4 regions of the Lentibacillus daqui genome follow, and region 1 is predicted to be linked to each of the others. Evidence: riboswitches for the same ligand, from Rfam matches in the RefSeq annotation. Region 1 holds a riboswitch; each other region holds the start of a gene.
What was found. Region 1 has a riboswitch for S-adenosylmethionine ahead of O2S85_RS16545 (5-methyltetrahydropteroyltriglutamate--homocysteine S-methyltransferase). Riboswitches for the same ligand answer to the same signal wherever they lie in the genome.

Region 1 (8,264 bases):
GCAAATTCCGATTAATCAAACGTTTGATCAACAAGTAAATCTCGATCCCGGGTCATTTATTGTCCAAATCCTTGTAGATAAGCAATGGATTGATTTGCCGTTTGTCAGTAAAAAAATGACTAGAATTGGCCGAATTGGGTATCCCCTGTTTACTGTTTCCGGAATACAGAAAGAAGATCAGGTACGATTGGCGTTTAGTGGTTTGTGTGAATTTCCGTTTCGTTCAAGTGATGTGGAGGAAACCCTAAATAGGTCAGACCAGTCGCTGGAGAAGCGGATTAACGAGGCGATCGGCCAGCTTCCCGCACCACTCCTGGATGATATATACGGATCCGCAGCCTATCGAGCGTTTGTGTTACGACAGGTATTGGAAGAATCGCTATTGGAGTTGAAAGGGGATGGCAACGGGCGATGAAGATAACGGTGGAATTAACGATTAATAATGAGACAAAAAGCGTTCACGTCAGGCCTGCGGATACGTTGTTAAACACATTACGGGATGAACTTGGATTGACAGGAACCAAACCCGGTTGTGAGAATGGCGACTGTGGGGCTTGTACGATCCTTGTTGATGGCAGACCGATGAAATCTTGTTTGATGTTGACCGTAGAAGCGGTTGGCCATCACATCACAACGATTGAGGGATTGAAAGATACCCCAATTCAGCAAGCATTTATCGAGAAATTCGCCTTTCAATGCGGATACTGTACGTCAGGATTTTTAATGAACTGTTATGCATTGGCTGAACTTCATCCTAATGCCGATGATTATCAAATTAAAAATTGGTTGCAATCCAACATCTGCCGGTGTACCGGATATGAGGAAATCAAGGAAGCGATCACGTCGGTGTTGGAGGCAAAAAGATATGCCTCGGGGTGAGGTAATGGCTGTTTATAGTGGTGTGAGGGAGATTTGGTGTGAAGTGCTTCGATAATTCGAGGCCTTTTCTTTTTTATGGGATTCTCCGAGGACAACCATATTATGCGAACTTATCTTATTCGTGTCGATATTTCCTGGGAAAGTTCATCATTTCCCGGGAAATATCGACAGTTTTTTAGTCTCCACTTCAACTTCTTGTTAATCGAAGTCTCCACTGAAGAAGTTTCACTTTATAGGTTTGTTTATACTTTGATGGTTTCCAATAATTCTTTTAAAGTAATGTCTGACATCGATGTTATTCGGTGTTCTACCTGGCAGAATTCCATGGCTTCGGTTACTTCATTAGGTACGATGACGCAGCTCATGCCGGCTTTTTTTGCGGCGATTGCTCCATTTGCCGAATCCTCAAAAACGAGACATTCACCAACTTCCAACCCTAAACAGCTGGCGGCTTGTAAATATAATTCCGGGTCCGGCTTGACATGTTCCACATCATCTGACGTTTTAATGCAATCAAAGTAATCAATTAGATTTAGGTTTTGCAAGTGGTTGGAAACCCATTTATAGTTAGAGCTTGATGCCAATCCAACCTTCAAATCAAGTGTTTTTGCTTCTTTTAAATATTCCTCTACTCCAGATCGGGCACTTTCATTTGTTAATTGTTCATGGAATAAAGTATTAAATTGGGTTTCAAGTTCCTTCTGATTCAGTTTATTGCCGGTTTGTTCGCACAAATATTCAAATGGCTTAAATCCTGTATATGTTCCGATTTCTTGTTGCCAACGTTTTAGCGACAGCTCGGCTCCGTGTTTGGCAAAAATATCACTTAGCAGTCTATACTCGACGGTTTCTGTATCAAAAATCAAACCATCAAAATCAAAAATTACACCTTTTATCATGTATCTGTTCTCCTCTGTAATGAATAATCTAGGGTCATTATATACACAAAGCACTTAAACATTCAAATAGGGAAAGAACGAGGGTTTGGGATTGCCATCGATCAGATATTTAATGGAACGATTATAGTCAGTCGAGTACTATTTCGAGGTCCATCATATCATCGAAAAAACGGACAAGGCAGTCACTACGCCTTTGTCCGTTTATGCGAATTATTTCTTATCAACAACCCTGTACTTATGATGTGCAACAACCGTATTCGGATATCCAAACGGTAGTTTTTTCAGGTTGTTCAGTGATTCAATATCTACAATGATACTTTTTTTGCAGTTAGAAGGTAATACTACTCCCTTCATAATAAAATCGTTTTTCTTGAATTCCACAATATCACCAGGTTTGGCTTTTTTCTTGTCAGGTGTAAACAACTCAATTCTCCTCGTAAGTATTGTCCATGCTTCAATAAGCATTAATGAAATAAGCGCGCAAATGATGCTTTGCTCGTCTCATAATTATTGGATGCAAGTTCCCGTTTTAATGTCGCAATCTCTTGCTTTAGCTCGTTTATATCCTCAACTTGCTTTTCCAACTTTTTAATTCGTTTCAGTTGTTTGCGTTGTTGTTCTTGCAGTTCATGGATGATTTTTTCTTGGTTTGTAACGTTGGATACAGTTTTTCCAATGGTTTGCATGATTGTTAACATATTTTCCTTGTCATTACCATGATCCAGTGTTGTCTGTGTTTCTTTCATTGCATGATTCTGATTGGTTGGAAGTGCGTAATTGGCCAACATGATTTTTATTTGTGCATTTTCATAGTTTTTGGCTTTCCATTTTTTTATACGTTTTAACACGTCAACAGCATCGGGGTAGTAATAAGTGGCGTCTCTTTCCTCCGTTTTCGGGATATAAACATCAAAATCCTCAATCCAATTCGCTGCCGTATATAGTGAGATTCCGACCATACGGCTTAGGCTTCTTATGCTCAACAATTCCAATGTTTTCACCGTCTACTTTCTTTATCAGTATTGAAGTGCCGTTTTTAATTTCCGACGCTACATGTTTATCATAAAAGAAGAAGTTGGGATGAATATGTGATAAATGTGGAAAAAGTTAGGGATGGATCATAACCCTGATATTCAGCGGTTATCTGTTACCTATTCCAAAACGTCTGCAACTGAAACTAGACCAGTTGTTATTTATGATTTTGAAAATGATTGTTCAGTGATTGCCTCCCTCTAGATAATTAAAATATCTTCAAAATGCTCTTGTTTACAGAGAGACCTTTCAATCTTTTCGCAAAAATGCCACTCCAAGTATTGTATTCCGATAAATTTAGTGGTATTTTAATTGTAGGCAAAGCAATTTATCAAAGGAGGTTTTTTGATGACTGTGAATAAAGCACTCGTTACAACGGATTGGGTGGCAGAACATAAGGATGATGACAAGGTCCAACTGGTGGAAGTGGACGTTGATAATAGCGCGTATGAATCTGGTCATATTGAAGGAGCAATTGCATGGAACTGGACGACCCAGTTAAATGATCAGGTCCGTCGTGATATCCTTAGTAAAGATCAGTTTGAGGAATTACTTGGCAACTCTGGCATTACCCCTGACACATTAATTGTATTGTACGGTGATAATAACAACTGGTTCGCAGCATATGCATACTGGCAGTTGAAAATTTTTGGCCACGAACAAGTCAAATTATTGGATGGCGGCCGGGTAAAATGGGAGCTTGAAGAACGCCCATATGTAACAACTGAACCTAATGTAACCCCTGTAAAATATGAGGCGAAAAATCCAGATCTGTCTGTTCGTGCGCTTCAACCTGAAGTATTAGCTGCAGTAAAGGATGGCAACGTAGCGCTTGTAGATGTCCGCAGTCCACAAGAATTTAGCGGTGAAGTTATTGCGCCACCAGGAATGACCGAAACAGCTCAACGCGGTGGACATATACCAGGAGCTGCCAATGTGCCATGGAAACAAGCTACAAATGAGGATGGTACGTTTAAATCTCCAGAGGAATTAAAAGAATTATATGGAACAAAAGGAATTACTTCCGATAAAGACGTTATCACCTATTGCCGAATTGGTGAACGTTCTGCTCACACATGGTTTGCCCTTCACGAGTTACTTGGCTTTGACAACGTCCGCAACTATGACGGCTCCTGGACCGAATGGGGAAGCATGGTTGGCGTACCGGTTGAGAGGTAAAGCAATGGCGGTAGAAATCATTCGTGTGAGTGACGTTCCAATCATAAAACAGCTATTCTCAAAAGCGCTAAAGGATGGACAGCTTGAAAAACTACCAATCTATTTGGATGCATCTGTGTTAGATTCCTATAAAGAAAAGGACGATTATAAAATCATTCGAACCGATACGTCTGGACGAATTTCCAAAACCGGTGGCTGGTCCTTGGACTTTGGAATTAGTCACGATGATGCGATTCTTCAGGTTACTGCAGAAAGTTTTGTCCACAGGATCCCGGATAAGGAAAAAGAACAATGGCTGGCTCATCTGGTGTCATTGCCAACTAGCCAAAACTTTATCAAAGGTGTCATTCGTCCCGGTTGTTTGGACGATGGAGCAATACGTTCCTGGTAGGATCATCCCCCCCAAGCATCAAGGGGGGATGTTTGTTTTTGTTTCTTTTGATAGCTGAAAATATGAAACAGTCATTGTATGCTCATTGCATGTTTTCAATAAAAAAGGAACTCCTCCATTAGGAAGTTCCTAATAAAAATCCAGACTATCCCCACAACACTACAGAGACCCTTGAATATCCTTAACCGAAGACATTTCGAGATTGTACCAATGATCAAAATCCCCATACTTCATTGGCGATCTCGACAATAAACTTCAGCTTCCTCCATTGATCTTCCTCAGTTAATTTATTTCCATGATGGGTTGAGGCAAATCCGCATTGTGTACTTAGAGCTAGTTGTTCAAGCGGTACATATTGTGATGCTTCCTCGATTCGTGCTTTAATCTTTTCCTTATCTTCCAGCTCACCAGATTTGGAAGTGACCAGGCCAAGTACAACCTGTGCCCCTCCATTTGGGATATATTCCAATGGTTTGAAATCACCGGAACGATCATCGTCATACTCTAAAAAGAATCCATTGACATTTTCTTTGGCAAATAATGTGGGTGCAATCCGTTCATAACTTCCTGCAAATGCCCAGTTGGATCGATAATTACCGCGACAGAGATGGGTTGTCACATGCAAATCATCCGGTTTTCCTTCCAGCACGCCATTGACAACTCGCAATGCCAAATCAATTAATTGTTCCCGATTATATGTACCGTCATTGAACGGAATATCTGGTGACGAAAGCCCGGCAATATACACATCATCAAATTGTAAGTATCGTACACCAGCATCATAAAACGCCCGTAATGCATCCCGGTAGGTTTGGATAATATCATCTGCATATTCCTCTATATCCGGATAGATACTTTCATCGCGAATGCCGTGATTAAACAATTGGTTAGGACTTGGAATCGTTTGTTTGGCAACTGCCCGGCCATCTACAATGTCATGAAACAAGGCAAAGTCGTTTAGAAACGGATGGTCCGGATTGAACGAGATCTTGCCAATGTTTCGTACATCATACTTTTCCGTTTCCTCCTCACCATGAAAAATGAATCCAGTTTCAGGAACATAGCCTTCTACACCATTTAAATGTTCCAGGAAATCTGTATGCCAGAAGCGGCGTCTGAACTCTCCGTCACTCACGGCTTTTAAACCGACCTCAATCTGCTTGTCAACAATGCGCTTGATTTCCTTCGTTTCAATCTCGCGCAGTTGTTCAGCGGAGATGCTTCCTTCTTTGTATGCCTTCCTCGCCTGATGCAAATTTTCTGGACGGAGCAAGCTGCCAACAAGATCAGCTTTAAATGGTGCTTTGGTTAATGTAATCGACATGTAATATACCCTCTTTCTTTTTTGTGATGATTAAAATCAATAGGTTCAGATATTCCTGCAACACCGCTCCTTCCTGTCTAGTTTATGTGGGGGGCCTTTATGGAATCAAAAAACCCCTTCTTGAATTAAGAAGAGGTTTCACGATCATAGTTGTTCGCTCTTCTTATCTTCAAGCATGACGCTTCTGGAATTGGCACAGTACTCTATTCCGAGTCTGCTGCCGAGGCTTCCAAGGGCCAGTCCCTCCACCTCTCTGGATAAGAAAAAATTATATTAAATTATTAATATTTACGTTACACGTGACGATACTAAATGTCAAGGGATTTTTGAATGTTTATAAAAGTAACAGATACTAACCCCAAGCCAATAAAATATATTCAATGAATCAAACAAGTAAAATACTTATTCCCTTTTCTCCTAAGAAACTATTCCTCCTCCATTTTTTAAATACTGAATCATTCCCTCTGTCGCACGGTAAGCGAATGCACCGATAGTAACGGTTGGATTGTAATTACTGTTATGTGGGAAGGAAGAGCCGCCTACAACGAATAGGTTTTCCATATCCCACATCTGTGAGTAGGTGTTTACCGCTGACGTTTCGGGTTTGTCGCCCATGATTGCGCCACCGAAGAAATGATCGGTATAAAATTTGTGGTCGAATTGCGTATCATCATCAATTTCATCGACATCCACGATATCAGCGCCCATTTTTTCCACGATTTTTTTGGAAGTGTTAATACCGTGACGGGTGCGGCTGATATCATAGTCCTGGTATTCACAGGTTACTCTGAGCAGCGGATTGCCAAGATAATCGGTGTACGTTGGATCCAGGTCCATGTAGCTGTTCTTGTTTGGCAAAAATGCGGTCTGTGGGGTCAGGAAGATATTGCGATTCGTGTAGTGCAATGAATTTTTCTTAAATTCCTTCCCCCAGATTGGTGTACCTTTTGGAACTTAGTTATTGGCAATTGGCCGCATTCCCGTCTGGAAGTAATGCACTTCATACCCATGTAGAAAATCGAGATCGGTATGGTCGATATTATCACCGCTAAAGTCATCAATCGTCGTACCCAGGGCACCTGCACCGGCATACAGATTGAATTTTTTATCTTCAAAGAAGCCGCGGGTACCGACATAGGTAGAGAGATTGGAAAAATGGCCGGTGAAATTTTTGCCGATGATACCTTTTCCAGTTTTAGGATTGTATGGTTCGCCAATCTCAGATAATAATAATAACCGGTTATTGGTAAAAACAAATCCGGCAAGCACAACAATGTCAGCAGGTTGCTCGTATTCCTGACCGGTTGAGGTATCGGTATAAATAACCCCGTTGGCCCGATTGCCGCTATGGGTAACCCGGGTGGCAGTGCATTGATTACGCAGTTCGTAATTGCCAGTCTTTTCGGCAGTTGCAAGTACAGTTACAATCGGATCCGCCTTCGCACCAAAGTCACAGCCATATTCCTCACAAAATGCACAATACATACAGGCGTTAATGGTTTCTCCGTCCGGGTTCGTGTACTGCCTGGTGACGTTGGCAGATGGTATGTGATAGGGATGATATCCGAGTTCTTTCGCGGCTTTTTTATACAGCCGGGTAACCGCGGTCTCCTGCATCGGCGGATTCGGATATTTATCTGAACGCTTGGGCCCGATTGGGTTTTCTTCTCCGGATATACCGGCAGTTTTTTCGAATTTGTCGTAATACGGTTCCAATTCGTCATAGGTAATGCCCCAGTCCTGAATGGTCATATCTTTGGGGATTTTATCCTTGCCGTAGCGATCCACCGTTTTACTGTAAATCTCAAAATCATATGGCAACCAGCGGAAACTAATGCCATTCCAATGTACACCTGCCCCTCCAGTGTCTGTGCCGATGCGGGCGTGACTATTGTTGCGCACGGGCAATGCTGTACCGTTTATACTACTTCTCGAGGTAATGGTGTCCTTATTTAATTTCTGCATCAAATCATAGCGGATGGAATATTTTAATTCATCCTTGGTACCAACAAAATCATCTTGCTTTTTGTTCTCTCCGCGTTCTAACACGACAACTTGGTAACCTGCTTTGGAAAGTTCTGCAGCGGCAATACCACCTGCCCAACCAGAGCCAACGATAACTGCATCCACTTTATCGAGTTTTTGGACCATATTCTCTCCTCCTTGTCATGTTGATTAATGTCCTTGATATTGCTTTAGGCTCATTGGTTCAATTTTGTCGAATTTCTCGTTGCTAATAATATTAGTGTACGATGGCTGGGAACCGGGAAATTCTTTCATACGCCAGCCGTCCATGTTTTTGTTTCCGCCATATAGCGGGTCAGCGTAACACCCCTCTAATGTTGCTTGCCGTAACAAGGTGAAAAAATCAGCGGCAGAAACACCTTGCATCTTGACTTTGTCATGTTCAAAGTCCTGTAAAATTTCAATTTGCTGATCTTCATCAGCCTTATCAAACGTTGTATCGAAGCGTTTTTTACTTTCATCATTCATTTTTCGCAGCCCATTGAGAAAAATCTGCCCGCGATCCAGCATAGACTGATCGGCCTGACCTTCATTA
Region 2 (8,264 bases), 1.6 Mb from region 1:
GGTCAAAGTTACGGAATTAATCACTGCAATTGCTCAAGAAGCAGCCAAACAATAATAACTGGAATTTCACGAAGAGGCTGGGACATAACTAGCCAAAAATAGTAAATAAAAAGGTTCCAAGCAAATCAAAAGTTTGCTTGGAACCTTTTTTGTGGAGTTGTTTCTATCTTCCGGTACTAATTTACTGTTCGTGGCGGTGTACTTTCTCAAGTTCACCGCCATCAATGCAATTCCTAATTCATTTTTCACTTTCTGTTTTCCTCTAACGGAAAAACGAGTGAAACGCAAATTAGCCTTCAGAAAGCCGAACGCTGGTTCTACATCGATTTTACGTTTTCCGTAAATTTCACCAGTTTTCTCGTCTGAAAGCTTCGCACGTACATATTCTTTTTGGGATTCCCACTTTTCATTAATGTAGACTCTTCGGTTGTTCCCTTCTTTTGCTTTCGTGCATAAATCGCGGAGTGGACAGCCCGAACAGTGCTCACATTCGTACACTTTAAATTCACGGGTGAATCCGTACCTGTCTGTTCGTTTGGAATGATGGCTAAATCGTACTTTCCGTCCATTTGGGCACAGAAAAGTATCTTCGTCCTCATTATAATCCCAATTATCTACATGAAAAGCGTTGTCCTTATGCTTCTTTTTCTTCTCCTTTCGATATTGATTGTATGTAATAAGTGGCGTTCGATTTCGGTTCTCGATGATATCTTCATAATTCTGTTCACTGCCATATCCGGCATCCGCGACAACGTGTTCCGGCAGTTCGAAAAAGTTTTCTTCAATCGAGTCGAGAAAAGGAATTAAGGTGCGTGTATCCGTCGGGTTTGGGAAAACATCGTAAGCGAGCGCGTATTGACCTTCCGTTGCAATCTGGACATTGTAACCAGCTTTCAATTGACCGTTCTTCATGTAGTCATCCTTCATGCGCATAAACGTCGCATCTGGATCCGTTTTTGAGTAACTATTGCGATCACCAAAAATCTCCATATCGTTTTGATACTTTTGTTTACGGTTGATGAAATCGGTAAATTTCTTGCGAGCTTGTTTTGGAAATTTACGTTCGGAACGGATTTTCTTTCGTTCGCTACCAACCTCACAAGCTTCGATTTTTTTATCGTATTCCTCAACCTTTTCATCTAACTTTTCGACTACTTCTCCCATTTCTTTAACGGAAAGTTCCTCTTCTGTTTCTCGCTCTATTGCCGGGATGATCTCCTTCTCCAACAGCTCATCATACAGTTGATTGGACTTTTCGATTAGCTTATCACTATATTTTTCAACGGATTTCCGCCACACAAAGGTGAACTTATTGGCGTTCGCTTCAATTTTTGTACCATCAATAAAAATGGCTTCCTCTTCAATCAATTCCTTTTCCACAAGCTGATTCCGGAACTGGACAAAGCATTCACGCAATAACTTTTCGCTGTGTGGATTAGAACGGAATCGATTGATCGTGCGATAGCTGGGTTCATGTCCTTGAGCCAACCACATCATGCGGATACTATCCTGTAATAAAGCTTCTATTTTACGACCAGAAAACACGGATTGCGTATACCCACACAAAATGACTTTCAACATCATGCGAGGATGGTACGCAGGACGGCCGGTTTGTCGTATAAAGTCATCGAAAACCTCTTCAGGAATACTCTCGACAAGATCATTGATCGCAAAAGCAATATCATTCTCTTTCAATTTAATTTCTAAATCTAGCGGCAAAACTACCTGATTCATGGTATAATGTTTAAACATAAGGACACCTCCATAAATTATTGTGTAGTTACTTTAATTTTATCAAAGGGTGTCCTTTTTGTTTACTAAAATAATGTCAAAAAAGGCGTGGGGCCTACACTTTTTTAGTGTAAGCTCCTACGCCTTAATTTTTATTTACTGGAGTTTTGTCCCAGCCTCTTCATATATGTTATAATGTTAGAAACAACAGTTCGCAAAGGGTGGATAACATGTCTCAATGGTATCCGAAAAACGGACGGGTAATTTTCCATATTGATATGAATTGTTTTTATGCATCAGTTGAAATGGCTTATAATCCTAAGCTAAAAGGGAAACCGCTGGCAATTGCCGGAAATCCTGAGGAACGAAAAGGAATTGTGGTAACCAGCAGTTACGAGGCCAGGGAAAAAGGGGTTAAAACAACGATGACATTGTGGCAGGCACGCAAACTATGTCCCAATTTGATTGTCATGAGACCTAATTTTGATCGATATCGAACCGCTTCAACGGAAATGTTTAAAATGCTTGCTGCAATCACCCCGTTCGTACAACCGGTCTCCATTGACGAAGGTTATATGGATATTACGGAATGCGAACAGCTTGGCGATCCGATTACGATTGCCGAAAAATTGCAGAAACAAATCAAAAACGAGCTGGATTTACCTTGCAGCATTGGCATTGCGCCAAATAAATTTTTGGCAAAAATGGCCTCCGATATGAAAAAGCCAATGGGGATTACCATTCTTCGTAAGCGTGATCTTCCTCAGAAGTTATGGCCACTTCCAGTTGGTGAAATGTATGGCGTTGGGGAAAAAACAGCCCGTAAATTAAACGCGATTGATGTCATAACCATTGGTGATTTGGCCCGTCATGATGTATACCAGCTTAAACAGGTTTTGGGAATTAATGGAGAACGATTACAAAACCGGGCTAATGGCGTGGATCCAAGACCGGTTGATCCAGATGCTGTTAATGAGTTTAAAAGCATTGGCAGTTCACAAACATTACCTGAAGATACGACCGATGAAACAGAAATCCGTAAACTGATGCACCAGCTTGCTGAAAATGTGGAACGCAGGATGAGACGAAAACAGGCAGCAGGAAGCAGTGTTCAAATCATGATTCGCTATCATGACCGCAAAACAATTACCAGAAGCAAAAAACTGCAAACATATATTGAGACAAAAGAGGATATTCTTCAAGCTGCCAATGAATTATTTCAAAAACACTGGAATTTGGAGCCAATCCGTTTGCTTGGTATAACGGTTCAGGATGTGGATGAGAAACAAAATATCGCCTACCAACTGGATTTATTCACGTATGAGCAGGAAGCGGAAAAGGAAAAGCTCAATAAGGCAATTGATGAATTAACCACAAAATACGGCAAAAACCCATTTAGGAAGTTGACGAATCTTGAAAAGGATGAACAACCACATACAAGTTTTCAAAAGGATTTTCTGGATGATTACAAGAGATAAGTGCTCACATCATTATGTATGGTGTGGGCTTTTTTGTGGGGATCAAGCATAAAATGTATGTGGGCTGCGTATTTTATGTTGACAATCCCTACCAGTATTGTTAACATTAAAATCAATCAACAATTAAAGATTCTTATCAAGAAAGGTGGAGGGACTGGCCCTGTGATACCTGGCAACAGACTGTGGCAGTACTGTGCTAATTCCTGTGAACGTGTATGTGTTCAGAAGATAAGAAGGAGCCATATGTGATTAAATGTGGTTTACCCTCTTCTTGTCTTAAAGGAAGAGGATTTTTTAGCTATTTAATCATAAAAAAAGGGGGAGAAGGAGCATGAACATTAAGGAGCAAAACAATATTCTTGAATCGATTTATTCAGAGCTGGATCAGAATTTGGAGGAAATTATCGGTTGGAGAAGGTATATGCACCAACACCCGGAACTTTCATTTCAAGAAGAAAACACTGCTAAATTTATTGAAGAAAAACTGATCGGATTCGGACTGAAGGTAAGGACAAACATTGGTGGTAATGGACTCATCGGCATTTTGGAAGGAAATCAACCCGGAAAAACAATTGCATTGCGCGCAGATTTCGATGCCTTGCCGATTGAAGATCAAAAGGATGTACCATATAAATCATTAAACCCTGGTGTCATGCATGCATGCGGTCATGATGGTCATACCGCTGCTTTATTGGGAACAGCTAAAACCCTCAGCAAGTATCGCCGGTATATAAATGGTACGATCATCTTCATTTTCCAACCTGCTGAAGAGCTGCCTCCCGGGGGAGCAAAATATATGATAGAAGAAAATGTACTAGATGGCGTAGACTACGTATTCGCTGCACATCTTGCATCTGACATTCCATTGGGGAAAATTGGTGTAGGGGCAGGATATAAAGCAGCTGCAGTCGACAAATTTGAAATTACAATTGAAGGAACTGGAGGCCATGGAGCAAGGCCACATCAATCCAATGATCCGATTGTTATTGGCAGTGATATTGTCAATGCCTTGCAAAAAATCGTCAGCCGGAGAGTCGATCCATTAAAATCGGCGGTCGTCACGCTTGGTGTGTTTCAGGCGGGAAATGCATTTAACGTTATCCCTGAAACTGCACGATTGGAAGGAACGGTACGTACATTTGATGAAAAAGTAAGAACGCAAGTGAGCGAGCAGATTTATTCAATTGTAAACGGCATTGCAGCCGGTTTTCAGGCAACAGCGAAAATAGATTATTTATTTGGTTATCCAGCATTGTATAACCATCAAACAGAAACGGAAACAGTCAAAAAGCTATTAAGTGAAACTTTTTTAGAGAGTTCGGTTGTTGATCTTGAAACAGGCATGGGTGCTGAAGATTTCTCCTACTTTCTATTAGAAAAACCAGGTACATACTTCCGGGTTGGTTCACGAAATGATGATGAAAGCACACATTTCCCACATCATCACCCGAATTTTGATATCGATGAGCGGGCGTTGTTGAATATTGAAAAGGCATTTACGAAAATTGTTTCTTATTATTTGTTTTAAATATGAGCGATGAACATGGGGGAGTGTGATGAAGGTTTACAAATCATTGCAAATCATATTACGTTTAATAATCTCATTAGTCATTATTGGTTTAATTGGCTGTTCAAAGGATAGTAACAGTCAGAATGCAGATAAAGAAACAGACGGTACCCCGGTTAAGGGAGGAGAGCTGAATGTGGCGATCGGATCTGAGCCGGATTCCCTTGACTGGATGTATATTTCTGCGACTGCCACAAGAGACATCGCTTGGAATATGTTTGAAACTCTATTTGCCTTAGATCAGGATTTTGGTGCAAAACCAATGATTGCAAAGGACTATAAGCTTAGTGATGACGAAAAGACCTATACTATTCAGTTGCGTAAAGGGGTGAAATTTCATAATGGCGCCACCGTGACAGCTGATGACGTTGTTGCCTCCATTGAACGTTGGGAAAAAGTATCCTCTGTCGGGAAGATTACTGGTAAATATATTAAGCGAGTAAAAGCGATTGATGCGTATACGGTTGAAATTAAATTAAAGGAAATTTACCATGCTTTTGTTTCCGATATGACTGCTCCAAAATCAGCCTTGATTGTCATACCTGAGGAAATTGCCAACGAAGCAGATGATAAGCCGCTTAAGCAGAACCAGCTTATTGGAACTGGCCCATATCAATTTGAAAAATGGGATAAAGGAAATGAAATTGTTTTAACCCGGTTTGATGATTACACAGCTCGTGAAGAAACAGATTGGAATGGTTTAACCGGAGAGAAAGTGGCTTACCTTGATAAACTTAATTTTCAAATTGTGAAAGACCCACAAGTAATGGTAAATGGATTAAAGACAGGAATATACGATTATGTTGAAAGCATTCCAGCCGATTTGTTTGATGTTATTGATGCTAATGCAGAATTAGACCCGGTTACCTACATGAATGGGTATAACATTATTTCAATGGATAAAACAGAGGCTCCGTTTGACGATATTAAGGCTCGTCAGGCGCTTCAATACGCATTGGATAAAAAGTCAATTGCTCAGGCTGCATACGGAAATGAACAATTTTATAGTTTTGATGGAGCATTATTTGATCCGGAACAAGGGGAACTTTATTCAGATAAAGGAATAGACAACTATTTAGCTTATGACAAGCAGAAAGCAAAAGAACTGCTTAATGAGTCAAATTATAATGGGAAGACGCTGACCATTTTATATTCCAATGACACAGCGGAGTATGAGAAGATTGCGCAAATTGCCAAACAACAAATGGAAGAAATAGGATTTAAGGTGAAGTTAGAACCTTATGAATGGGCGACCTATCTGGAAAAATGGATGGATCCATCGAATTGGGATTTAGTTGTTATTGGTTGGTCTACCCGGTTTTCTCCTAGTGAACTTGGTATGCTGGAGTTAAATGCGGCAAGAAGCGGCTGGTATACAAGCGAACGCTGGGAAGAATTAATAAATCAGTGGGGAACGGCCAAATCAACGGAAGAGAAACAAGAAATTTTAGGTGAAATGAATCAAACCATATATGATGAACTACCATTTATAAAAATTTCTAATGTGAAGCGGTTTGACGCCAAAAGTAATAAAGTTCGTCATTTGGAGAACTGGGTTGGACCTCGTTTTTGGAACACCTGGAAACAAATGGAGTAGAATGTAACGGAGGTCCCGTTTATAACGGGCTTCCGTTTTACATAACTACAAGATAATGACGAAATTTTAGTTCACGTATTAAATTTTAATACATAAGTTAAATGGTGGGATTACTTTTGTTTTTGAACCCTAATTGCGAACTCGTTACTGTATATTTTATCGATAAAAGACGCTTTTATACTGTGTGAAAAATATAAAGAGGTATTGGCTTAAAAGTACAGAAGAGAATAAGTACAGAAGAGAATAAAAAATTATAAGGATGATAGATAGTTTTATAGAATTACTGATAAGGTGTAAATGGGGGATTACCGTGAATATCAAAAAATATAATCATATTTTTATTGCAATATTAGGTCTGTTTCTAATGAGTGGTCTCATCGGCTGTAGTAAAGATGCCGCTTCAGACGGAAATACAGACTCCGCTAAGCAAAAACCAACAGAAGGCGGAACATTAAATGTCGCGATATCCGCCGATCCAGACACGATTGACTGGATGTATACAGGGGCCACAGTAACCCGGGATGTAGGCTGGCATATATTTGAAACACTGTTTGCACTAGATAAAGACTACAAACCTAGACCAATGATTGCGGAGGATTATGAAATAAGTGATGACCAAAAAACCTATACAATCAATATTCGTAAAGATGTGAACTTTCACGATGGTTCTGCTGTTACCGCGGATGATGTGGTTGCATCGATTGACCGATGGAGAAAGGTATCTTCTGTTGGAACTATCGCCAGCGAATACATTGATCAGGTAAAAGCAACAGATGAACATACGGTTGAGATAACGTTAAACCAAGTATATAGCCCACTTTTGGCGGATATGGCTGCACCAAAATCGGCGCTTACCATTATCCCGGAGAAGATTGCTAAAGACGCTGGGGAACAACCATTGCAACCAGAGCAACTTGTAGGTACCGGTCCATTTAAATTTGAAACATGGGACCGCGGAAGTGAAATTGTCCTTGCTAAATTCGAGGATTATTCTGCTCGAGATGAAACCGACTGGGGCGGGTTAACTGGGAAGAAAGTAGCTTACTTGGATGAAATTAAGTTTCAAATTGTCAAAGATCCACAAGTAATGATTAATGGTTTAAAAACGGATCTATATGATTATGTGCAACAAGTACCACCGGATTTATATCAAATGGTCGAAAGTGACCCCAAAATGGATCCAGTGTCATATATTAATGGCTACTCAACGATTACACCGAACAAAGCAAAAGCACCATTTGATGATATAAAGGCACGTAAGGCATTAAACCATGCCCTGGACAAAAAGACCATTGCTGAGGCAACCTATGGAAACGATGAGTTTTATCACTTTGATGGCGGATTGTTTGACCCCGAACAAAAGGAATTATATACAGAAGACGGAACAGATGGTTATTTGGCATATGACAAGGACAAAGCGGAACAGCTCCTAGAGGAATCAAGTTATGATGGAAAGCCAATCACAATCATGTTTAGCAATAGTTATCCTCGTTATGAAAAAATTGCCGAGGTGCTCAAGGAACAATTAGAAGAAGTCGGATTCAAAGTTGAACTGGAACCATATGAATGGGCAACATATTTGGAAAAATGGCAGGATCCAAAAAATTGGGATCTGGTTGTCGTTGGCTGGTCAACCCGTTTCTCCCCGAGTGAGCTTGGTATGCTAATTTTAGATACCAATAGTAGCGGCTGGTACAACAGTGATCGTTGGGAAAAATTATTAAATCAATGGAGCACTGCCAACTCTAGGGAACAGAAGAAGGAGATTTTAGCGAAAATGAACCAGACCGTTAACGAGGAACTTCCGTTTATTAAGGTAGTTAATGAATCTACTCTTGATGCCAAAAGCGATAAATTAAAAGACTATGATAGCTGGGTCGGACAACGGTTC
Region 3 (8,264 bases), 1.4 Mb from region 1:
AAATGCGACATCCAATCGGGTTAGGTAACCTTCCTTCAACCAGTTTTGCCATTCGACTTGATAAAGGAAGTCACTAGTAAAATGTTGATCGCCAAAGAATAACCACGTTTTCCCTTTTGCTTCTAACTCTTCTCGTTCTTCCATAAAAGCCCGGTAAGGCGCGACTCCCGTACCAGGTCCAACCATAATCACGGGAACATCTGGATCGGCAGGAAGCTTAAAATTCGGATTATGCTGAATATAAACCGGTAATCGATCACCAGGTTCCAATCGTTCAGCCGTCTGAAGCGAACAGACACCAGCTCGATCGCGATTATGGGCATGATAGCGAACCGTTCCAATCGTTAAGTGAACTTCATCCGGATTTGCTTTATGGCTGCTTGTAATCGAATAAAGTCTTGGTGGTATCTTTCTAAGAATCTGTACAAATTCGCCTGGTGTCAGCTCCCGTGTTGGCGGAAAGTCATTGATCAAATCAAGCAAATCCCTGCCAACAAGATAATCTTTCAACGTTTCCTCCTGCCCTGGTGCAACTAAATCCACCAACTTATCATTTCGGAAAATCTCCGCCGCTTTTTGCATGAGTGGTTTTGTCAGACAGGTAATTTCCAGGTTTTTATGCAATGCATCATAAATCGAACGAATATCACCTTTTTTATTTACCGGTACAGTTTCTTCAGGATCCCAGTTCATCTCGTGGATCAGTTGATTTACCAGAATTGGATCGTTTTCCGGGATGATCCCTACACTATCACCCGGTTCAAAGGAAAAATTAGACCCCTCCAGTGATAATTCCAGATGACGCGTTTCTTTATTTGATCCGCGACCATTCAAATTGAGATTTTCCAAGATTTCTGCCTGAAATGGATTAGTTCTGGAATAGGTTGGCAGATCATGTTCTTGTGTTTGACTCCCCACCTGTTGGGTATGTGCATCGTCCGATTGCGGAACGGCTTTTTTCGCTTCACACACTTTTTCTAATACACCGTTTATCCATTCTTCTGCGGGTTCATCAAAATCAACATCACAATCAACCCGTGGATGAAGTCTTTCCCCACCTAACTCCTCCAACCGTTTATCAAAATCTTTCCCTGTTTGACAGAAAAACTCATAGGACTGATCCCCCAAGGAAAGTACCGAAAAACGCAAATCCTTTAGTTTCGGTGCTTTTCTGCTAAACAAATATTCGTAAAAGGAAACGGCATTATCTGGAGGATCTCCTTCTCCATGCGTGGCTGTCACAATCAGCAAGTCTTGCACATTCTTCAACTTTTTTACTTTAAAGTCATCCAGGGCCGAGCAGGTTACCTTAAAACCCTGCCCCTCTATTTTTTTAGTTAGCTCCTCTGCCAACGTCTGCCCATTACCGGTCTCGGATCCGAATAAAATGGTTACTTCTCTTAAAGCGGGTTGGTCGATATTGGTTGGTGCTTGCTCCTGATTTGGCACCGTCAACCCGTTTTGTACTGTCAGGGAAGCTGCCAAATATCCGCTCAGCCAAACTTTTTGCGTCTCTGTCAAGGTTGGAAGCAGACGTTGCAAAATATCGGTTTGTTCTTGACTAAATGGGCTATTGTTTACTTGTAATTCCAAAACAAATTCACCTCACAATAAACATAATTATATTTATTAAATATATCGCTTTACTAAGGTTTAAAACAAACAGTGTCATTAGCCATTATATCAATAAGGTTACTGTCCGTTACTGCCTGGCAAATGCAATCCACACTCTGTTTTATTAAATCCTTGCCATCTGCCTGCTCTGGGATCATCAGAATCCGTTACTCGTGACGTACAAGGAATACAACCAATGCTTGGATATCCCTGATCATGTAGTTCATTATATGGCAAATCATTGTTTTTGATATACGCCCATACATCATCCCACGTCCAATGAATAAGCGGGCAAATCTTAATTGACTTGAAACGTTGATCCTTATTCACAAAATCAGTATGTTTACGACTTGCCGACTGCTCCCTGCGAAGACCGGAAATCCATGCAGGAGCGCCTTGTAAAACATCTTCCAGTGGTTTTATTTTCCGAATGAAACAACATTGATCCGGATTTCGTGTCCATAAGGCAGAACCATACTCCGCCGCTTGTTCTTCCAACGTTAGCTCTGGCTTTTTTAATTCAATGCGAAGATCGGGATATTTACCTTTTACCTTATCAATCAAATCATAGGTTTCTTGAAAATGAATCCCTGTATCTAAAAAAACAACGCTTGCATCTTGTTTCACCTTTGAAATTAAATCAATTAATACAATCCCCTCAGCACCAAAGCTACAAGCATAAACAACACCATCTCCGTATGAATCGTAAGCCCATTGTAAGATTGGAGATGCCCCTTGTGTCTCGTCAACCGGGTGAAAATCTTTAAAAGGGTCACCAGGAAAATTGTCGTACGTAATCGGGGACTTTTCCATTTATCATCCCTCCATAATAATTTGAGGTGAAAGTCGTGTATATAACCAGCCCCCCTCCAGCTTTGGAAGAAGAAGGGGGCAGAACTTAAATCCTAACCTAGCTCCCTTCTTATCTTTCAGACTATGTCTGCAGGATTTGGCACAGTGTTTCATACAACCTGTTGCCGAAGCTTCACCGGGCCTTTCCCTCCACCTCTCATGATAAGAAAACTTAAAATCAAACTAACTTTATAGGAATTGTATATTATTGAAAAAATGATGTCAATACTTATTTGAAAAATGGGCTTTAGGACACATAAATGTTTCTTTTTCCAATCTCTGTTCTGTAAAAAATAATGGGGCAGGAAATCCGATCCCCTGTCCCATCTATACTTAGTCTTGCTTGTATCCTAAAACATAAGAAATCTTAGCCGCCCCTTCCATCACTTTTTTTGCTACTTTGTACTTTTGCTTTTCATCATAATGATTTAAAGGAATAACACAAGTAATACAACCAATCACCTTTTGTGTCGAATCAAAAATTGGAGCGGCAGTACCTGATGCACCCGCCAATCGCTCACCTAAAGTAATCATATAGCCTTGTTCGCGTATTAGCTTTATTTCATCACAAATTTGTTCCTGTTCATCAATGTCAACCGCCTCTTTTTCAAAAATCCTCTGAATTTCATCATCATCCAAGTGAGCCAATACGACCTTTCCGCTTGCCGCAATATGGATAGATTGCAACACACCGATTTCCAGAACATATTGCAAAGGATTTTGGCTGTGTACGCCCTCAACAAAGGAAATCTTCCTATGCTGTGGATGATATAGTCCTAAATAGACAGATTCAGTAATCGTGGATGAAATTTCCTCCATGAATGTTCTGGCAACCTGTTTGATTTCTACTTGTGACGATATAATGGAAGCCATTCGAACGAGTTCGGGCCCAATGGTGTATTTTCCGGTTTGGGCGGATATACCTAATATGTTTTCATCTCTTAACGTTTTTAGATTACGATGCAAGGAGCTTACCGGTATTTCCAGATAACGTGCCAGTTCGTTTACTCCCCAGTCTGATTTTTCATCGGTAAATGCTCTGATGATTGCAAAAGCTTTGGAAATGACATTTGGATTAAAACGTGAATTCACCATATCGTACTCCCCCCCCATATTAATAAATATTATGGGCTAGAAAAAAGGAACTTTCAACCAAATAGTCGTAGTGAACTGACCTGCATCTACTGGCCTCCTTTACCCCTAAATAGCCCCTTCTTCTTTTAATTGATCTATATCTTCTTTGGAAAGACTCATCTCTTGCTGCAAAAATAGTTCAGTGTGTTCTCCCAAAAGTGGGGGATGTTTTTTAATCGAAATTGGCGTTTTAGAAAAAATGACTGGATTTCGCACTAATTTCACCTTACCCAAAGTAGGGTGTGGTATTTCTTCAACCATTTTTCTTGATTGAACTTGCGGATGTTCAAACACCTCTTTTACATTATTGACCGGACCCGAAGGCACTCCTTTTTCCGAAAGTAGTGTAAACCATTCATTTGCATCTTTCCAAACCATTATTTTTTGTATCTTGTCTGTTAATTCTTCCCGATTTTGAATGCGTTTGGCATTTGTTTTAAATTTAGCCTCTTTACTCCATGAAGGCATGCCAAGTATTTCGGAAAACTTCTGAAACTGCCGATCATTCCCGCAGGCCACCATGAGAGGTTTATCCTTGCATTGAAATACCTGATAGGGAACAATATTGTTATGATTGTTCCCTACTCTTTTGGAAACATTCCCCTTCATTAAATAACTACTCGCGACATTTGCTAGAGAGCTAACTTGCACATCCAATAAAGAAATGTCAATCTGTTGACCTTCACCGGTTAAATCTCTAATCCTTATTGCTGAAAGAATACTAATTACTGTATATAATGAGCTCATAATGTCTACTACTGGCAGCCCGACACGTGTTGCTTCTCCATCTGGTTGACCAGTTACATCCATTAAACCGCCAACCGCCTGCAAAACCGGGTCAAAACCAGGTTCTTTAGCAAAAGGACCTGTTTGACCGTATCCAGTGACTGAGCACATAATTATTTTTGGATTGACCTTTTCCAAAGCAGAATACGCTAATCCTAAACGCTCCATCGTACCTGTTTTAAAATTTTCTATTACCACATCAGCATTTTTGACAAGATCTAAAAAAAGTTTTTTTCCCGACGCCTTTTTTAAATTCAATGTAATCGCTCGCTTATTACGGTTTGCCGATAGATAGTATGTACTTTCATTATCAACAAAAGGCCACCAATCACGAATACTATCGGTACCTCCTGGCGCTTCCACGCGAATCACATCGGCTCCTAGATCACCCAGTATCATCGATCCAGCCGGTCCCGCAAAAACCCTCGACAAATCAAGAACCCTTATATCCTCCAACGCTTGCTTCATTGTAAATTCCTCCTTATCTGATTGGGACAGCATATATCTAATGGAATAGTTCAGTTCGACGTTGTCTCTCCCCCTGTCCCACCACACACTCCATGTAAACGTTTTGGCAACAAAGGAAACATTTCTTGTCCACGTCCGACTCTATTGCAAATCACTCGCTAAATGAAACCGCCGTGGAATTTTATGCCGATTTGCATCCTTAATTCCCAATGCATCTTCCGCGATGAGGATTCGTTGAACATTTGGTGCACCTTCGCCCATGTGCAACATATTCGCATAGTTCATATACTTCATGATCGGATACTCGTCAGTCAAGGCATAACCACCAAAAATTTCATAGGCAGCACGAGTTGCTCGTGTTGTAATCTCGGAAGCAAAATATTTGGAATGTGCACTTTCTCGGGTTGCTGATTCACCTTTATCTTTTAAATAAGCACTTTTGTAAACTAGCATGCGAGCCGCTTCGACTTCGACTACCATATCGGCGATCAAGTGCTGAATCATTTGATAGTTTCCGATGGCATTACCCTTAAGTACGCGGGTATTTGCATAATCAATCGACAATTCCAAACACCCTTGCGCAATTCCCAATAGCCTGGCAGGGACTGTTAATCTTCCATAATCCAGTGCATTCATCGCAATTTTAAACCCTTCACCCTCTTTACCAAGCAGATTTTCTTCTGGGATTCGATGATCCTCTAAAAACACTTCACAGCTGCGCATCATATAACCTAAACCGCTCATCTCAATTGGGGTAGCCGAAAACCCTGGGCGGTCGGTTTCAATGATGAATGCGGAAATGCCTCGATGACCTGCATCAGGATTCGTTTTTGCAAATAACACCCCATAATCCGCTTCATTTGCAAATGTAATAAACACCTTTGAACCATTAATCACATATTCGTTACCATCTTTTACAGCAACGGTTTTCATAGAACCTGCTGCATCCGACCCACCACCGGGCTCAGTGAGTGCGAACATACCGATTTTCTCTGCGGCTATCAAACTTGGCACATATTTTTGAATCTGCTCATCTGATCCCCAATTTAAAATAGTAAACGGACAGGTCATGGATTGCATATTGAATGCATATCCAAGCGCTGGGTGAGCCTTAGAAATTTCCTCGCAAATAATCGCTAAATTAACAAAACCCATTTCTGACCCGCCCACTTTTTCAGGAAAACAGGATCCAAAATAACCTTGCTCCCCCATCTTCCGTAAAATTTCTTTTGGAAACCGATGATTTTGTTCAAATTCTCCAATAACAGGTTTGATTTCCCTTTCAGCAAAAACTTTGACTGAATTTTTGATAGCCAAGTTTTCTTCTGTTAGATTAAATTCCATATGTAACCTCTCCTCTTATTAAAATAAAATATTTATTGATCCATCGTAGCCGGTAACCAGGTTGCAATAGATGGAACTAGCATCAGTATAATTAAAATAATTAAATCAGTTACAACAAACCAAAACACACCTTTAAACGTTTCTGTTGTTTTCACCCCTGCTGCACCTGAAGCAACAAATACGTTCATTCCTACAGGCGGTGTTACCAAGCCAATTTCCGCTGCTTTGGTAATTATAATGCCAAACCATATTGGGTTAAACCCGAGTGCTGTAATAATTGGGAACGTTATCGGTACCATTAAAATCAAGATTGCCATTTGATCAAGAAAAAACCCTAATATCAAGTAAACGAGAACAATAATGGCTACGATGAAGTATTTGGAAACCTGTAACCCTTCTACATACGTTACTAAGTTTTGGGTAACTCCGGTAATCGTTAAAAAATAGCCAAATATCATGGCACCGATTACAATTGTCAATATCATTGTTGTTGATTTTATCGTTTCTATTAATACCTTATTACACAATGTAATCGAAAACCTTCGCATCGCAATAGCAATCAAAAAGACAACAAAAGCTCCGACAGCACCTGCTTCGGTTGGGGTTACAATCCCTGTATAAATAGTCCCAATTACAATGGTAATTAATAGTAAAACGGGCCACGTGTTTTTTAAAGATTTAAAACGGGCTTTAATAGGAGTTTTTTCGTATATATTTGGTGCCACATTTGGTTTGAACTTAACCCATATCAAAATTGTTACGATATAACCTAATGCTGTAATAATCCCTGGGATAACGCCTGCAATTAAAAGTGAAGCGACCCCAACCTCTGAGAGAATGCCATACATAATTAGTATGATACTAGGAGGAATGAGTACTGCCAGCGTACCTGAAATGCTAACTACTCCCATTGCAAAAGAAGTACTATATTTATATCGCTTCATCTCAGGATAAGCAGCCGATGCCATCGTAGCGGCAGAAGCAGTACTTGAACCACTTGTCGCCCCCATACCTGCACCAGCAAACACCGTTGCAATACCTAATCCACCCGGTAAATTTCCTAACCATTTATTGGCTGTGTAAAACAAATCCTTCGTTAAGTCACTTACAGTCATAATTGCTGCCATCAAAATAAACATGGGAATCGCACTAAGTACAAAGCTCTCTATACTATCATATGGTGCTGTCTTAATTACTCCGAAAAAAGCTTCCCAGCCACTATTAAGAATTAAACCTATTGAACCAGAAACACCTAATGCAAAAGCAATAGGCATCCCAAATATCAGAAAAATCAACAGTAGAACAATGGGAATAACGACAGTCATAAACCCTCTCCCTCCTTTATGAACTCTTCTTCTTTTTGTTTTCCAAAATGGGCTAAAATAGGTTCCATAAATTCAAGAAGTAATCGTAGTGTGAATAAAAAAGCACCGATGGGAACCCATATATAGGAAAGCCAGATCGGCCAAGGAATAAGACCAGTTCCCACAATATTTTGTATCCAGACCTCATAAGTCATCGACATTCCTTGATATCCAATAGCAAACACAAATGCAGCCTCTAATAACAGATGAATTAAATTAACAACATTGGTAACCTTTTTTGGCAACCTTTCAATTAATAAATCCAATCGGATATGACCGTCGATCTTCATCACATAACTCATACTTAAAAATACGGCTGCGATCATCAAGTATCGTTCGGTAAATTCATATGTACCAATGATCGATTGATTAAGTACATACCGGCTTGTAGCATCTACTGTAATTAATAGCATCATAATAAAGATAGATATTTGCGCGAGAAATAGGGAAAGACGTTCCAGTTTTTCAAACACATGTATTACTTTTTCCATAAATCCACCCCATTTTTTTAATTCACCATTATTAACTACTTGGTAACTTCCTTCCTTATTTCTTTGAATAACCTTACAACCTTTTTCCCAGGATAACCCCTTTCTTCCAAATCATTGGCCCAACTATTCCAGACAGATTCGATCTCCCGGTTAAGTGTGGACAAAGTCTCATCGTCAAGTTCGTACATCTCCATACCATCTTGTTCAAATT
Region 4 (8,264 bases), 670 kb from region 1:
ACCTACATCAGGGTCGATTTTCCTGGATAAGAACAATATTATTGGACCAGATCCGAATCGGGGGATGGTGTTTCAGGAGGCAGCTTTATTTCCCTGGCTAAGTGTCAAAGAGAATGTCATGTTCCCGTTACGAAAAAAATTCGCTAAACAGGAGCAATCGCAAATCGCGAATAAATATTTGCAAATGGTACAGCTCAGCAAATTTCCCGATCATTATCCACACGAACTTTCTGGCGGAATGCAGCAGCGTGTGGCGATTGCCAGAGTATTGGCCATGAATCCGCAAATTTTGTTAATGGATGAACCGTTCGCTGCATTGGATGAGCAAACGAGAAGTGTCTTGCAAGACGAGGTCGAAAAAATTTGGCTGGAAACGAAAAAAACGGTTATTTTTGTGACCCATAGTATCCGGGAAGCGATTAAACTGTCTGACCGGGTGCTGGTGATGGGAGCAAGACCGGGAAGGATGATTGAAGACTTTCAGATCAAGCTTGACCGCCCGAGACGACAGGAGGATATGGCGAAATGGGAAAAGAAAATCATGAGGATTTTGAAGACTGAAATTGACCAGGTCATACGGGAGGAACTTGATTATGCCGGTAGTTTTTAAACGAATCATCTTTTTTGTTCTACTCCTTTTCATTTGGCAGGGAATTGTCCTTCTTGGCATTTGGCCTGAATCGATGATACCAAGTCCGCTTTCTGTATTCAATGCTATCTATTCAGGATTACTAGATATGACGCTTGTCTATGATTTATTGGCAAGTTTTCGGCATTTATTCATCGGCCTGATCATCTCGATTCTAATCGGCGCCGGGCTTGGATTCCTGCTTGCAACAGTGAGAACAGCAGATGAAACCCTAGGCACGATGATTTTGGCGCTCCAAAGTGTTCCTAGTATTGTCTGGGTACCGCTTGCGATTATCTGGTTTGGCTTTGGGGAGACATCGATTATTTTTGTCGTTGTTATTGGTGGAACCTTTGTGATGACGATGAATATGCGAACTGGTGTAAAAAACGTATCGCCCATCTATTTACAAGCAGCACGAACGATGGGATCAAGTGGCTTCGATTTATTTTTAAAAGTTGTTGTACCAGCATCGATCCCGCATGCCGTAACCGGTGTTCGCCTGGCCTGGGCATTCAGCTGGCGGGCATTAATGGCAGCCGAACTATTAAGTACTGGTCCCGGATTGGGATATACCCTTTCCTACGCATCTGATTTCAATAATATGAGTTTGGTTATTGGTATTATCATTATTATTGGCATCATTGGCTCAGTAGCGGATCAGCTGCTATTTCAGCGGATTGAAAACAAAGTACTAAAACGATGGGGGTTGGAAAAAGCAGCATAATAGATTTTAGGATGAACATCGAAAAAACATGATAACCACACAAAGAGAGGGGACTTTAAATGAGAAAGACGTTAACTGTTTTCGTCATTGGGGCGTTTTTATTGTTATTAAGTGCATGCGGCGGCAATTCCTCTGCATCTGGATCTTCTGGTGATAAACAGAAAATTGTCATCGGTTATTTTCCAAACTTAAATCACGCACCGGCAATGGTTGCTATTGAAAAACAGCTATATGAAAAACAACTTGGTGATGATGTGGATGTAGAATACCAGACATTTCCGGATGGTGGAGAATTTATGACCGCACTGGCAGCCGGGGAAATCCAAGGCGGGCTTGTTGGACCGGGACCGGCAATGAATAATTACATTTCCGGAGTGGACGTCGAGGTAGTTGCAGGTTCATCGACTGGTGGAACCGTCGTTTTATCCCGAAAAGACAGTGGCATCAAGACCGTAGATGATATTAAGGACGCTACATTTATTACTCCGGGTATAGGTTGTACACATGATGTCCAGTATGAAACCTATATGAAGGAAGCGGGGATTACCTCAAACCGAACTGGCGGCCAGATGAAACATGTTACTGGCAAACCAGCCCAATATACGACGATGTTTGAGAAAGGGGAAGTTGACATTGCCGCAGCTCCGGAACCATGGGGATCAATGTTGGAACTGAAGGAAGAGGCAAATGTTCTACTTGATTTCGATGAAGTATCGTTTGGAGAAACATTACCGGCCGCAGTGTTTGTAACTAGTTCTGAATTGAAAGAAGAAAATCCGGAATTGGTACAAAAAATGGTTGATGCCCATAAAGCTTCTATTGATTATATTAATGAGCATCAGGACGAAGCGATTGATATAACCATTCAAAGTATTGATGACATTACCGGACAAAAAATGGAACGTGATGTGATGGAAAGCGCCTGGAAACGCACGAATTTCGTGTATGACGTTGATGAAGATACGATTCAGGAATTTGGGGATTCTTCCTTCGATTTGCAGTTTCTTAAGGAACAACCGGATTTTAGTGCCTTCGTTGACAAGAGTTTTATTGAAGAGTAAAGCGTGAGATTATTAAAAAAATAACTACCGCCAGTCTAATGTTTGCTTGCCTGACTGGATAAACGCCAATATAAAAACAGCCTGCACCCAATGTTTGCAGGCTGTTAATTTTATTCTGTATTAACTGATGATAGGATCCGTCTGTCCTATTTTAAGAGAAAACCAGAACCGAAAGAAATTTCTCTTTATCCAAGTTGCGGTTCTTTGACTAAAGCGGATAATGCTTGTTTTAAATCCTGCTTTAAGTCATCTGCCTGTTCAATCCCAACAGAGAAACGTAATAACCGATCGTCTACACCTCGCTTCACCCGCTCTTCAATCGGTATGTCGGCATGGGTTTGTGTTGCCGGATAGGTAATAAAACTTTCCACACCTCCTAGACTTTCGGCAAATGTGATTAATTGTAATTGCTGTAAAAAAGGATCCACCCAGTCACTTTGTTGGAGACGGAACGATAGCATACCACCTTTACCAGGGTAAAGCACATCCACTACTTCATCCTGTTCGCGTAAAAAATGAGCAATGTCCCTGGCATTTTGCTGATGTTTTTCCATCCTTAGCGAAAGAGTTTTTAACCCGCGTATTAATAACCATGAATCAAATGGGGAAAGCACCGCCCCTGAGGCATTGTGAATGGTTGCTAATTGTTCACAAAGCTCGTTACCCTTTGCTGCCACCAATCCGGCCAACACATCATTATGCCCGCCGATATATTTGGTCGCACTATGAATCACAATATCTGCCCCCAGCTCCAATGGGCGTTGTAAGTACGGGGTGAGAAATGTATTGTCCACAATTAATAATAGCTGATGCTTTTTCGCTAGCTTGGCAATCTGTTTGATATCAACTTCCTGCATCAATGGATTGGTCGGTGTTTCAATTAAAATCGCCTTCGTGTTGTTCGTGATGAGACTCTCGGTTTGGCCCAGGTCGGTAAAATCACTATAAGACGTCTGAATCTGATAGTGATCGGCATAATGATCGAGCAGCCGGTATGTACCGCCATAGATATCTTCAGTTGCAATGAGTTCATCACCGGAATGAAACAGCGAAAACACTAGCTGAATTGCTGCCATTCCGGAACTACAGGCATACCCCTGATCACCCGCTTCCAGATTGGCGATACCTTCTTCCAATAGATAGCGGGTCGGATTTTTTGTCCGGGTGTAATCATACCCGGTTGACTGGTTAAGCCCCCGATGTTTATAGGCGGTTGACAGATAAATAGGCGGATTAATAGCCCCTGTAGACGCATCACTGTTGTTTCCCAGTTGTGCTAATCTTGTTTCAATACTTCTCTTAGTCATCTCATCATCTCCTGGTAAAGAATAAAAACAGTCTCTACTTAAAGATAAGAAGAGACTGTTGCATTATCGTTGGCACTCTTCTTATCTTCAAGCATCACGCTTCTGGAATTGGCACAGTACCTGGGATTGTAATTCCGCAAGTCTGTTGCCGAGGTTTCCAAGGGCCAGTCCCTCCACCTCTCTGGATAAGAAACAATTATATAATTTTAAATATTAATCCATACAATACAATTTTCCGGTTGAAAAGTCAAGCAAGACAGACAATAAAACTACGCTGAAAAAGTGCAAAGGGATAGCTATCGATGTTGGGCAAGTTTGTTTCAGCATTGATACCATTCCTGAAAATTTTGGGAATCACCGATGAATTTCACCAATCCGCCATAAAATTAGTGAAAATCGCCGATATCAAAACCGCCGATAAAATGAAACTACATTTGGGATCCTTATTGAGAGTTCATGCAGGGAAAGCTTTCCACACCGCAATTAGCCAGATAAGTGAGCAAAGTTAGACGCGCACTCTTAGGGTTTTGTGATATGATGAAGGCAAAGGGGAGGTACATATGATATTTACGTCGATTGATTTTGAAACGGCGAATGCGAAACGGCATAGTCCGTGCGCGGTTGGGATTGTGGTTGCCAATGAACATGAGATTATCGATGAATACTATACGTTAATCAATCCGTTGATGCAATTTAATTCATTCAATATTGAAGTACATGGAATTACAAGTCGTGATGTTGAAAACCAGCCAACATTTGCGGAAATTTGGCCAACTCTAAACGAATACCTTACTGATCATCTGGTGATCGCCCATAATGCCAGTTTTGATATGAGCGTAATCCGTAATACGCTGGATTACTTTAACATGCCATATCCGTCAATGGATTATTTATGTACTGCAAATATTTCCAGAAGGGTATGGCCGGAACTAATGAATCATAAATTGAATACAGTCGCTGTTCATCACGGGATTACGTTTGAACATCACCACGCTTTGGAGGATGCTCGGGTCGCGGCAAAAATTTTTCAACAGGCAGTTGATCAGCATGGTGGTCTGCTGGACTCACTACTTGCCCACTGTAAAATGGAAAAAGGCCGGATTTTTGAGCATGGGTATAAGACACCGAGGATGAAACGATCCAAACAACCAAGACGAATTAATTTCTCACATATGTAAATAGGAAAACGGTCCGTCACCCATGCTGGACCGTTTTTATCGTATATTCGACATAGGTCTTATCACATCACACTTTTAAAAATGGGTTGATTCGCCAGCTTTTGCTGTTATCCGGAAGAGCTATTTATATTCCATTTTCAAGGCTTTATTTGCATTCTTTAAATCATTCTGCAACAGTTTTTTCAAATCATATGCCGGATATTCACCCCTCTCAAACATATAGGCAAAGACATTCCCGTGTGTTTCAATCGCTTTTTGCAAATGTTTATTTAATGTATCTCGTAACACAGGGGTAGCTATTTCAGTGATGGAGGCACCATAATTCTTGACACAACTTTTTGTTAATACTAATAGGTCGCCAGCATAAAAACCGTCCCCAAGATTGCGAAAATCCTCTTCATCTTCCTCTGTTTCACAAGGTGCCAAGGAATAAAATTGAGTCAGTTCCTTCAAGTTATTTTCCATATCCTTAATGCATTGCAGATAAAGATTCCGCAGCATGTCATCACTTACTTCTCCTATCGCATGTTTCAATTTCATTAACCCAATTGATTGAAAGGCAACAAGTTCATGTACTTCCAGTGTTTCATGCCAAGCGAGATGCTTTGGCCGATTGCGCTCTGATGATTCCATTGATTTATGTTCCTCCCTTTAAACTAGTCAATGTCACTATATTCATTTAAACCCGGGACGGTACAGGAAACCAGGATTTTGGGCGAATATCCGATTTAGAAACTTTGCTGTAATTTAGAAATTAAGCAGAACAAAAATTCAGGCTCTGTTCTGCTTATGCCAGAATAGGCCCCGTCCGGCTCCAGCGCCCAGCGGCTAGCAAACTTCAGGTTTCTTCCTACGATAAGTCAACATCGGTTCGTAAGTTAAAGGAAGGCCGACTAAGAACGGCCTTTGCGGCCAACGTCGGCATACCCCTTTTGCAGGGGCATGTTTCCTTTATCTCGTCAGAACCCTTCCAGTTTGTACGCCGCTAACCGGACGCTTGCACCTTTGTTTTTTATCATTGGAAAAACTGTGATAGTATAATAGTATTATAGTTCGAAAAAGTCATACTGATAAAAAGCTTTTTCGTTTTTCCAAATTAAAGGGGAGATTACATATGAATTTAATGGAAGAATTACAGCAGGAACTTGCACCGGATCGCGTGACGAAAAATGAAACCGTATTGGAACAGCATAGCAGTGATGAATCCTATCATACACCACATTTGCCTGAAGTTGTTGTTTTTCCGGAAACGGCCGAGGAAGTGAGTCGCGTTATTAAACTGGCAAACAAGTACGAGCAGACAGTTGTCCCATTTGGTGTTGCATCCAGCCTGGAAGGAAATGTTATTCCCTATGAATCGAGCATTGTTGTGGATTTTTCCTTGATGAACAAGGTTTTGGAAATAAGGGAAAATGACTTTCTTGTCAAAGTGCAGCCTGGTGTTACCCGTTCACAGCTTGATAAGGAACTAAAAAAGTATGGCATGTTTTTTTCTGTTGACCCTGGCGCTGATGCCACGCTTGGCGGGATGGCGGCAACAAATGCCAGTGGCACAACGGCTGTCCGATATGGGATTATGCGTGATCAGGTCCGCGATATGGAAGTGGTTCTCGCCGATGGATCGATCATTCATACAGGCAATCTGGCAGCGAAATCTTCATCTGGTTATCATTTAAATGGTCTTTTCGTTGGATCTGAAGGAACACTTGGCTGTTTTACCGAATTAACATTACGGGTTTATGGTATTCCGGAATATACGATGGCAGCCAGGGCTTCCTTTCACAGTGTTGATGATGCAGTAGAAGCGGTCACTGCCATTTTACAGGCAGGTGTACCGATTGCCCGGGTCGAACTGGCGGATGCCCAATCGATTAAACAAATGAACTGGTTTAGCGAGACTGAATATCAGGAAGTGCCAACCGTCTTTTTGGAATTTCACGGAAATGAAGCAGGGCTTAAGCAGGATGTCGATTTTACCCGGGAGATTGTGATGGATCATAACTGTCAGGATATTGAGTTTGAAACCGATACGGCGGGCAGAAACCGGTTGTGGGAAGCAAGACATAACGTTGCATACGCCTATATTCACGGCAATCCCGGCAAGAAACAAATGGTAACCGATGTTTGTGTGCCGATTTCAGAGCTTGCGGGGGCAATAAAAGATGCCCGTGAAGCAGTAGAAACATCGGGACTTGACGGTGGAATTGTCGGCCATGTCGGTGATGGTAATTACCACATCTTGTTAATGGTTGATGTAAATGATCAAACCGATATTGATAAAGCGAACATCGTAAACGAACATATTGTCAATTATGCCCTTGCTCGTGGTGGTACTTGTACAGGTGAACATGGTGTCGGGATCGGCAAACGAAAATATGCGAAAAAAGAACATGGCGCTTCATTGGAAGTCATGCGTGCGATTAAACAAGCACTCGATCCTAAAGGTATTTTGAATCCGGGGAAGGTTATATAAGGTTCGTTTAGGGTGAACAGTTTCCCATTATGCTAATGCGTTAAAGTGGATGGGGAATTGTTCTTGATTTTCTTGGATTATCAAGATGTCGTGAGAACCGTGTTTTATATCAAAAGTGGTGCGACATGAACGTGCCGGAAGTAAGCGATTTTGGTTAGGAAAAGAAGAAAAGTATGAATTTAATCATTAAAAATATGGACGAAGATTTAGCAAGAAAGATTCTTACTTGGAAATATGAGCCCCCCTATGATTTTTATAACAATGAAGTAAACGAAGAGGGGATGAGAGAATTTCTCGCTGGTACATATCGGGCTATAACAGACGATGAGGGTGAGGTCTTTGGCTTCCTATGTACAGGGAAATCGGCCCAAATACCAGTTGGTAATAATTATGGTGTATATAAAGATAACTTTGTAGATATAGGTCTAGGTATGCACCCTGATTATACAGGTAAAGGATACGGCTATGACTTTATGACATTTATTCTTAAATATATAAAAGAAAACTACACGGGAGTTCCCATGAGGTTATCAGTCGCAACGTTTAATAAAAGAGCCATTCATTTATATGAACAAATCGGATTTGTAAAGCAAGACAAGTTCAAAACTGATGTTGCTGATTTTATTACTATGGTTAAAAGGAATTAGTGAAGGTATTCAACTAAGGGATGCGAATGCTAAATTGTTTGCAAAGGATTAATAAGAGTTGCGTAGGGTCAGTTAACCGTTAACATGATGAAGTAATTCTCTGTGAACAAGAATTTCAATTTCGTCAATATAATAATAAAATGGAGTGTTTAATGATGGAGGATCCGTGGTTTACCATTCAACAAATCAATGAAAATACATATGCGATTAGTGAATACGGGCACTGGGAAAAAGTGCATTCAT

Region 2: it holds a riboswitch for S-adenosylmethionine, as region 1 does, so the genes downstream of both, O2S85_RS08690 (M20 metallopeptidase family protein) here and O2S85_RS16545 (5-methyltetrahydropteroyltriglutamate--homocysteine S-methyltransferase) in region 1, are expected to answer to the same signal.
Region 3: it holds a riboswitch for S-adenosylmethionine, as region 1 does, so the genes downstream of both, O2S85_RS04955 (phosphoadenylyl-sulfate reductase) here and O2S85_RS16545 (5-methyltetrahydropteroyltriglutamate--homocysteine S-methyltransferase) in region 1, are expected to answer to the same signal.
Region 4: it holds a riboswitch for S-adenosylmethionine, as region 1 does, so the genes downstream of both, O2S85_RS13415 (methionine biosynthesis PLP-dependent protein) here and O2S85_RS16545 (5-methyltetrahydropteroyltriglutamate--homocysteine S-methyltransferase) in region 1, are expected to answer to the same signal.

What each region holds. Positions count from the first base shown of each region.
Region 1 covers NZ_CP114176.1:3,308,466-3,316,729, reverse strand. Annotated here, with positions in the region: gene O2S85_RS16585 (FAD binding domain-containing protein) at 1-415, shown strand, start outside; gene O2S85_RS16580 ((2Fe-2S)-binding protein) at 412-879, shown strand; gene O2S85_RS16575 (HAD family hydrolase) at 1,122-1,778, opposite strand; gene O2S85_RS16570 (DUF2187 family protein) at 1,989-2,243, opposite strand; gene O2S85_RS16565 (MerR family transcriptional regulator) at 2,243-2,779, opposite strand; gene O2S85_RS16560 (hypothetical protein) at 2,874-3,014, shown strand; gene O2S85_RS16555 (sulfurtransferase) at 3,159-3,989, shown strand; gene O2S85_RS16550 (hypothetical protein) at 3,994-4,380, shown strand; gene O2S85_RS16545 (5-methyltetrahydropteroyltriglutamate--homocysteine S-methyltransferase) at 4,595-5,704, opposite strand; SAM riboswitch class I at 5,865-5,968, opposite strand; gene O2S85_RS18960 (GMC oxidoreductase) at 6,122-6,562, opposite strand; gene O2S85_RS18955 (GMC family oxidoreductase N-terminal domain-containing protein) at 6,659-7,606, opposite strand; partial or broken gene O2S85_RS18950 (NAD(P)-binding protein) at 7,739-7,855, opposite strand; gene O2S85_RS16535 (gluconate 2-dehydrogenase subunit 3 family protein) at 7,880-8,264, opposite strand, start outside.
Region 2 covers NZ_CP114176.1:1,718,201-1,726,464, forward strand. Annotated here, with positions in the region: gene O2S85_RS08675 (M20/M25/M40 family metallo-hydrolase) at 1-55, shown strand, start outside; gene O2S85_RS08680 (IS1182 family transposase) at 67-1,752, opposite strand; gene O2S85_RS08685 (DNA polymerase IV) at 1,962-3,209, shown strand; SAM riboswitch class I at 3,340-3,444, shown strand; gene O2S85_RS08690 (M20 metallopeptidase family protein) at 3,541-4,737, shown strand; gene O2S85_RS08695 (ABC transporter substrate-binding protein) at 4,766-6,373, shown strand; gene O2S85_RS08700 (ABC transporter substrate-binding protein) at 6,684-8,264, shown strand, end outside.
Region 3 covers NZ_CP114176.1:942,432-950,695, reverse strand. Annotated here, with positions in the region: gene O2S85_RS04960 (assimilatory sulfite reductase (NADPH) flavoprotein subunit) at 1-1,593, opposite strand, end outside; gene O2S85_RS04955 (phosphoadenylyl-sulfate reductase) at 1,693-2,427, opposite strand; SAM riboswitch class I at 2,534-2,635, opposite strand; gene O2S85_RS04950 (IclR family transcriptional regulator) at 2,800-3,561, opposite strand; gene O2S85_RS04945 (CaiB/BaiF CoA transferase family protein) at 3,667-4,854, opposite strand; gene O2S85_RS04940 (acyl-CoA dehydrogenase family protein) at 4,996-6,198, opposite strand; gene O2S85_RS04935 (TRAP transporter large permease) at 6,231-7,523, opposite strand; gene O2S85_RS04930 (TRAP transporter small permease) at 7,520-8,053, opposite strand; gene O2S85_RS04925 (TRAP transporter substrate-binding protein) at 8,089-8,264, opposite strand, start outside.
Region 4 covers NZ_CP114176.1:2,643,340-2,651,603, reverse strand. Annotated here, with positions in the region: gene O2S85_RS13430 (ABC transporter ATP-binding protein) at 1-610, shown strand, start outside; gene O2S85_RS13425 (ABC transporter permease) at 594-1,355, shown strand; gene O2S85_RS13420 (aliphatic sulfonate ABC transporter substrate-binding protein) at 1,415-2,416, shown strand; gene O2S85_RS13415 (methionine biosynthesis PLP-dependent protein) at 2,602-3,723, opposite strand; SAM riboswitch class I at 3,802-3,915, opposite strand; gene O2S85_RS13410 (hypothetical protein) at 4,026-4,232, shown strand; gene O2S85_RS13405 (3'-5' exonuclease) at 4,284-4,901, shown strand; gene O2S85_RS13400 (spore coat protein) at 5,022-5,534, opposite strand; gene O2S85_RS13395 (FAD-binding oxidoreductase) at 6,016-7,374, shown strand; gene O2S85_RS13390 (GNAT family N-acetyltransferase) at 7,548-8,021, shown strand; gene O2S85_RS13385 (MBL fold metallo-hydrolase) at 8,174-8,264, shown strand, end outside.